DNA from 2 places in the Nonomuraea sp. NPDC049269 genome. Region 2 is predicted to be linked to the other one. Evidence: riboswitches for the same ligand, from Rfam matches in the RefSeq annotation. Region 2 holds a riboswitch; the other holds the start of a gene.
What was found. A riboswitch is a leader RNA that binds a small molecule or an ion and turns the genes downstream of it on or off. The one in region 2 is predicted to bind thiamine pyrophosphate.
Positions count from the first base shown of each region.

Region 1: it holds a riboswitch for thiamine pyrophosphate, as region 2 does, so the genes downstream of both, ACGFNP_RS54155 (FAD-dependent oxidoreductase) here and ACGFNP_RS59075 (cytosine permease) in region 2, are expected to answer to the same signal.

Region 1 covers NZ_JBICSO010000013.1:38,448-41,845, reverse strand. The annotation lists gene ACGFNP_RS54155 (FAD-dependent oxidoreductase) at 1-1,146, opposite strand, end outside; TPP riboswitch at 1,136-1,253, opposite strand; gene ACGFNP_RS54150 (FAD-dependent oxidoreductase) at 1,312-2,475, shown strand; gene ACGFNP_RS54145 (Rv2175c family DNA-binding protein) at 2,506-2,880, shown strand; gene thiE (thiamine phosphate synthase) at 2,858-3,398, shown strand, end outside.
Region 2 covers NZ_JBICSO010000017.1:21,922-25,319, reverse strand. The annotation lists gene ACGFNP_RS59080 (methylated-DNA--[protein]-cysteine S-methyltransferase) at 1-9, shown strand, start outside; gene ACGFNP_RS59075 (cytosine permease) at 39-1,382, opposite strand; TPP riboswitch at 1,373-1,485, opposite strand; gene ACGFNP_RS59070 (hypothetical protein) at 1,607-1,927, shown strand; gene ACGFNP_RS59065 (rhodanese-like domain-containing protein) at 1,940-2,263, opposite strand; gene ACGFNP_RS59060 (helix-turn-helix domain-containing protein) at 2,260-2,694, opposite strand; gene ACGFNP_RS59055 (MFS transporter) at 2,771-3,398, shown strand, end outside.

The DNA of each region.
Region 1 (3,398 bases), on a different contig from region 2:
CCGCAGCAGCTCGTACAGCCCGCCCGCCGTCACCCTCGTGTCGAACCCCAGCTCCTCCTGCGTCGCCCCGACCACCAACTCGCCATCACCCCTCGGCACCAGATAGACGGAGGCCCCGTGCACCGTCCCGCGCACGCACCTGCCGAGCAGCGGCTGGGGGGAACGCAGCCGCATGATCTGCCCCTTGACCGGCCGCACCGGAACATCGGCCAACCCGGCACTCCACGCCCCCGCCGCCAGAACGACCCGCTCGCCCCGGAACTCGTCGGGCACGTTCGCCTGGGTGGGGTCGCTCGCGGGTATGGCGTCCTCGCCGACCGGAGGCGCAGGCCGCACGGGGTCCTCGCCCGAGAGCTGGTGGGCATGAGGCGTGCGTCGTGCCGGGTCCTGAGCGGGTGGCCCGTCCGGGGCCGGCGACCGGTCCAGGGTGAGCGGCCTGTCCGGGGCGGGCGACGGGTCCGCGGGTGTGAGGCGTACACCTACGACCTTGTCGCCGTCGCGGAGCAGTTCGCTCACGCGAGCCCGTACGAGCGGGACGCCCAGGCGATCGAGGGCGGCCAGGAGCGCGGTGGTGACGCGGCGCGGGTCCACCCACGCGTCACCCCGGGCCAGCAGCCCGCCACGGACGGAGGGCGCCAGCATGGGCTCCAGCCGGCGGCACTCGCGCCCGGTCAGCCGTTCGACCGGTAGCCCCAACTTCTCCATGAACGCGGCCAGTTCCCCGAGCGCCGCCAGATCGTCGGTCCCGAACGCCACAGCGAGCGTCCCATCGACCCGGAAGTCCAGCCCGGCCCGCGCCGCGTCGCTGAGCCCCCTCATAGCCTCGTCAGACGCCCCAGGCCCGCTGGGCTCACTTCCGTCAGCCTCAAGCCCCGTACCAGCGCCAAAGCCCGTACCAGCCTCAAGGCCGGCGTCGGCGGCGAGTTCGGAGGCGAAGGACGGCCAGCGGCGCAGGCTGGCGAGGCCCAGCCGGAGCAGTGGTTCCTCTGTGTAGGTGACCTCACTCACCGGGGCCAGCATGCCTGCCGCCGCGTGCGAGGCCCCCGAGGCCGGAGCCGGGTCGACCACGGTGACCGGCCGTCCGGAGCGGGCCAGGCGCCAGGCGATGGACAGCCCGACGATCCCGCCGCCTACGACGATGTCCACATCCGCTCCCTTCGCCGGCATGATCCGGATCAGGTGTCTTGCGGTCGAAGGCCCGGTGCAGCCTTCCTCTCAGCCCGGTAAACGGCCGGACTCCCGCGCGTCTTACGCCCCCAGCCTACGGCCTCGGCGCGACGATCCGGCACGGCCCCCGTTATGGTCTTGAACGTGAATCATGTCGTGGTGGCAGGCGCCGGACTGGCGGGCGTACGTAGTGTCGAGGCGCTCCGCGCGAGAGGGTTCGACGGCAGGATCACCCTCATCGGGCAGGAACGGCACCGGCCCTACGATCGCCCGCCCCTGTCGAAGGCGGTGCTGTCCGGCAGCAGTGACTCCAGCTTCGTCGACGCCGACCTCGCGGTGCTGGAGGTGGACTTCTGGCCGGGCGTCTCGGCCAAGTCGCTGCGGCCTGGCGTCGTCGAGACCTCCGAGGGCGAGCTCGGCTATGACGGTCTGGTCATCGCCACCGGAGCCGAGCCGATCACGCTGCCCGGCGACGGCCAGCAGCACGTGCTGCGCACCCTGGACGACGCTCTGGAACTGCGCGCCCGGCTCGTCAAGGGCGCCCGCGTGGTGATCATCGGCGCCGGCTGGATCGGCGCCGAGGTGGCCACCGCCGCCCGCCGGGCCGGCTGCGCGGTGACCGTGATCGAGGCCGGCCCCACCCCGCTCGCCCAGGCGGTCGGGCCCGAGATCGGCGCCCGCACCCAGGGCTGGTACGAGGACATCGACCTGCGGCTCGACACTCTGGTCGGCTCCGTGGACGAGGGCGGCGTCACGCTGGCCGACGGCCGCTTCATCGAGGCGCACGTCGTCGTCACCGGCGTCGGGGTGCGCCCGACCGTCGGCTGGCTGGCGGGCTCCGGCATCGACCTGGACAACGGCGTCGTCACCGACGAGCACATGCGCACCTCCCTGCCGAACGTCGTGGCGGTGGGCGACTGCGCCGCCTGGTGGTCGCGCCGTTTCGAGACCCGGCTCAGGGTCGAGCACTGGGACGCCGCGCTCAACTCACCCGAGGTGGCCGCCGTCTCGCTGCTGGGCGGGGACTCGGTGTACGACCCGGTGCCCTATTTCTGGTCCGAGCAATTCGGCCACATGGTCCAGTACGCGGGCCACCACCCGGCCGGAGACCGCCTCCTCTACCGGGGCGAGCTCGAAGGCAAATGGTCGGCCTGCTGGCTCAATTCGGACGACACCCTGGCCGCGGTACTCGCCGTGGATCGGCCACGGGATCTCGTACAGGGCCGCAGAATCATCGAAGGCGGCCACCGCGTCGACGCCGAACGCCTGGTAGATCCCGACGTCTCCCTACGGGATTGTGTTGTTTGAGCAAGCACGGCATGTGGTAGTTGTGGTTTCGTGACGCTTTCTGTTGCGCAGATCGACCGGGAGACCGACCAACTCGTCGCCGAGTGGCTCACTCTCCCCGAAGTGGCCGCGCGCCTCGACCTCTCACTGGGGCGGGCCAAGCAACTCCTCAAGGACCGCAAGCTGCTGGGTGTACGCCGGGGTGGTGGCGGGCCACAAGTGCCCGCGGTGTTCCTTGACGGAAAGGACGTGATGAAGGGCCTGCCTGGCACCCTCTCGGTGCTGCGGGACTCCGGTTACGACGATGTCGAGTCGCTCCGGTGGCTCTTCACCCCCGACGACTCCCTGCCTGGCTCGCCTGTCGACGCCATCAGGGCCGGTCGTCATACCGAGGTCAAGCGGCGTGCCCAAGCCCTCGCTTTCTGACGCCCGCCTCTACCTCTGCACAGACGGCCGCCGCGAACGCGGTGATCTGGCGGACTTCCTCGACGCGGTGCTGGCCGCCGGCGTGGACATCGTCCAGCTGCGGGAGAAGGGGCTTGAGGCGCGCGAAGAGCTCGCGCTCCTCGAGGTCTTCCGCGACGCCTGCGACCGGCACGGCAGGCTGCTGGCGGTCAATGACCGGGCCGACATCGCCTACGCCGCCCGGCCCGACGTGCTCCACCTGGGGCAGGACGATCTTCCGGTGAAGGTCGCGCGAGAGATACTCGGCGACGACGTCTTCATCGGACGGTCCACCCACTCCACCGCCGAGGCGTCCGCCGCAGCTGTGGAGGAGGGCGTCGACTACTTCTGCTGCGGTCCTGTCTGGCCCACGCCGACCAAGCCGGGCCGCCACGCGCCGGGGCCGTCGCTGCTCCGGCACGCGGCGTCGCTGGGTGGCGGGCGGCCGTGGTTCGGGATCGGCGGGATCGACCTTGCCAATCTCGACCAGGTCAGGTCGT
Region 2 (3,398 bases):
CGCGCCTGACGCCCGTACACGAAGCCTGAGGCCCGTGCTCAGCGGCGGGTGGCCGACGTGCGCCTTGCCGCCGCGCCGATCGCCAGCGTCACCAGCGCCGCCACGAGGGCCGCGCCGAGCGCGCCGTTCATCCACGGCTGCCGGGTGAACCCGATGGCCGTACGCACCGCCGCCCAGAGGTGGTCCCACGCCGGGACCGTGGGCGTGGAGGTGGTCAGCCAGTACGCCACGAAGCCGAGCGCCCAGGGCACCAGCATGGACCAGCGGGCGGGCGCGTTCTCCTCGGTGTTCCACCGCGAGTGCCCGCCGAGCAGGAAGTAGTCGACCGCCAGCACCGCGAACATCGGCACGAACACCGCCCCGATCACCCCCAGGAACGTCCCGTACGAGTTCACGTCGACCACGAGCGCGATGCCGGTGGTCAGCACGCCGATGGCGATCGAGATGACCCGCCGGTCGACGCGCGGCATGAGGTTCTGCAGCGACATGGTCGTGGAGTAGACGTTCGCGAACGACTGGTCGGCCTCCCGCAGCACCAGGATCGCGAAGAACAGCGCCCCCAGCGGCGCCGCGACGAACGGCCCGAACACGGCCGTACCGTCGGCCTCCACCGCGGCGGACCCGGCGATCGCCACCGCGTACACGCCCAGCCCCAGGCAGGCGACCTGCGCCAGCGTGTAGCCGCCGACCACGCTGGTGAAGGCCGCCCGGCTCGACCTGGAGTGCCGGGCGAAGTCGGCCGCGATCGGCACCCACGAGACCGACAGCGCGATGACGTAGTCGACCGCGGGCGCGAACGCCGCCCACGACCCACCGCTCTGCGGCGGAGCCTTCGACAGGAACGCCACCGCGAACCAGATGAGCGAGATGATCACCCCGATGGTGACGTAACGCCGCAGCAGCCGGATCGACCCGAGGGGCCAGATGGTCAGCGACGTGGTCAGCACCCCCGCCACCACCACCCACGCCTGGTACGGCACGGCGTCACCGAAGATGGCCATGGCGCCCTTGGAGATCACCCACAGCTCGAAGGCGCCCCACCCGATCATCTGGATGATGTTGAGCACGGTCGGGAGGTACGACAGCCGCGCCCCGAACAACCCGCGCAGCAGCACCATCGCCGGTCGCCCGGTCTGCGTGCCCGGAACGGCTGCCAACCCCACCATGGCGCTGCCGACCAGACTGCCGACCAGCGTGGCCACCAGGGCGGCGGTCAGGGTGAGCGGAGCCCCGCCGAGCGGGTTGAGCAGAAGCAGCGCTCCGCTGAACCCCAGCAGGCTCACGGCCAGGTTCGCCCACAGGGCACCCTGGTCGAGCAGCCCGAGCGTCTTTGGGGGAGTTCCCTCGAGGGTCAGCGGAACTTCGTCAACGACATGTGTCATCGCTCACTCCCTACGCCGGCATTACCCGGACAGGTTCAAGCGGTCGGCAACAGCGGTAGTTGCCCTCTCAGCCTGGTTGCCCCAAGCTCCCGCGTCAGTTGTGCAGTTTGCGCCCTCATCTTGCCCTATGAGGAGGTGACTGACCACAGGGGGGTCTCACACCCCTCGTACGTGATCGTCCGAAAAGCCATATAAGGGCGGTTCATCCCAGTAAGATCGCCGCCATGAAAAAGACGATCATGTCCCTCGTGGTGGCCGCGGCCGCCGCGACCGTCATCCCGCTCGCGCCGGGCACCGCGCTGGCCGAACCGGTGCCCTCCGGCTGCCACAGCGGTATCTACTACCAGCCCTACAAGACGTGGGCCAGCTGCGACAGAGGCTCGGGGTATGTGCAGGCCATAGCCACGTGTCCCAGCGGCTCGACCACCAAGAAGGTGAAGGGTCCGTGGAGGCCGGTCACCGGTGGTACCGAGGGGCAATCCGTCGCTGTATGCCCCGGTAAGCGCAACGCCGTCGGCCACGCCTGGGACATCAAGAAGTACTGATCAGGTAATCCGTCAGGCGACGAACGGCGGGTGTCCCGTCTCGCTGACCATCGGACGGCTCGCGCCCGCCCAAGACTGCATGCCGCCGTCGACATTGACGGCCTCGCGCCCGAGCTGGTTGAGCCAGGCCGCGACCTGGAACGAGCGGCCGCCGACCCGGCAGACCACGTAGACGGTCCGGTCGCCGGGCACCTCCTCGACCCGCCCCTGGATCTGCGTCATCGGGATGTGCACTGCCTCGGGCGCGTGCCCGGCCACCCATTCGTCCTGCTCCCGCACGTCGAGCAGGTAACCGTCGGTGGGAACGTCGCTGGCCGGGATCTCTGGAACCGTCATGCCTCCATCATCTCGCGTCGCTCGTCGTAGACGGCACGCGCCTGGGCGATCTCCTGCTGGTGCTCCTCGGTCCAGGTGACCAGGCTCTTGATCGTCTGGTGCAGGGTCCGGCCGAGCGGCGTGAGCGCGTAGTCGACCCGCGGGGGCACCACGGGATGGACCGTACGGCTGACCAGGCCGTCGCGCTCCAGGTGACGCAGGGTCACGCTGAGCATCCGCTGGCTGACACCGTCGATCTCGCGGCGCAACTGGGTGAAGCGCAGGCTCTGGCAGTCGAGCAGTGCGATGACCAGCAGCGACCACTTGTCGGCGACACGGTCGAGTATCTGCCGGACCTCGCAGTCCTCCCTGGTGTCCCACTGCCGCACGTCGTAGTCGTCGTCCACGGTGACCTCGCAGTAACCGGGTGACTTAGAAGTGCCGTCTTCCATGGGATCTCATGCTGCCGGATGATTTGCACGGTTACAAGAGATAACCGAGATGCCGATAAGTAACCGGGGGTTGATCATGTCCAAACGCGCTTGGGGCATGCTGATCGTGCTGTGCGGAGCCGTCTTCATCGAGGGCACCGACGTGGCCATGCTGAACGTGGCCCTGCCGTCGATCAGGGCGGATCTGGGGCTGTCCACGGGCATGCTGAGCGGGGTGGTGAGCGCCTACGTCCTGGGCTGTGGCGGTTTCATCCTGCTCGGCGGCCGGGCGGCCGACCTGCTGGGCAGGCGCAGGATGTTCCTGCTCTGGCTCGGCGTGTTCGTGGTGTTCTCCGGGCTGGGCGGGTTCGCGACCGAGGGGTGGGTGCTGCTGGTCGCCAGGTTCTTCACCGGTGTCGCGGCCGCGTTCATGATGCCCGCCGGACTGTCGCTGATCACCACCAGCTTCCCCGAGGGCAGGCAGCGCAACCGCGCGCTGCTCGTTTACGCGGGGACGGCCGCGGCCGGGTTCGCGCTCGGGCTGGTGGTCGGCGGCCTGCTGAGCTCGATCGGCTGGCGCTGGGTCTTCTTCGCGCCGGTCATCCTGTCGCTGACGATCCTGATCATCGCCGTCCCGGTGCTGAAGGAGCAGCACACGCCCCGGCCCGCGGGCGGCGTCGATCTGGCGGGGGCGGCGACCATCACCGGCGCGATGACGCTGCTGG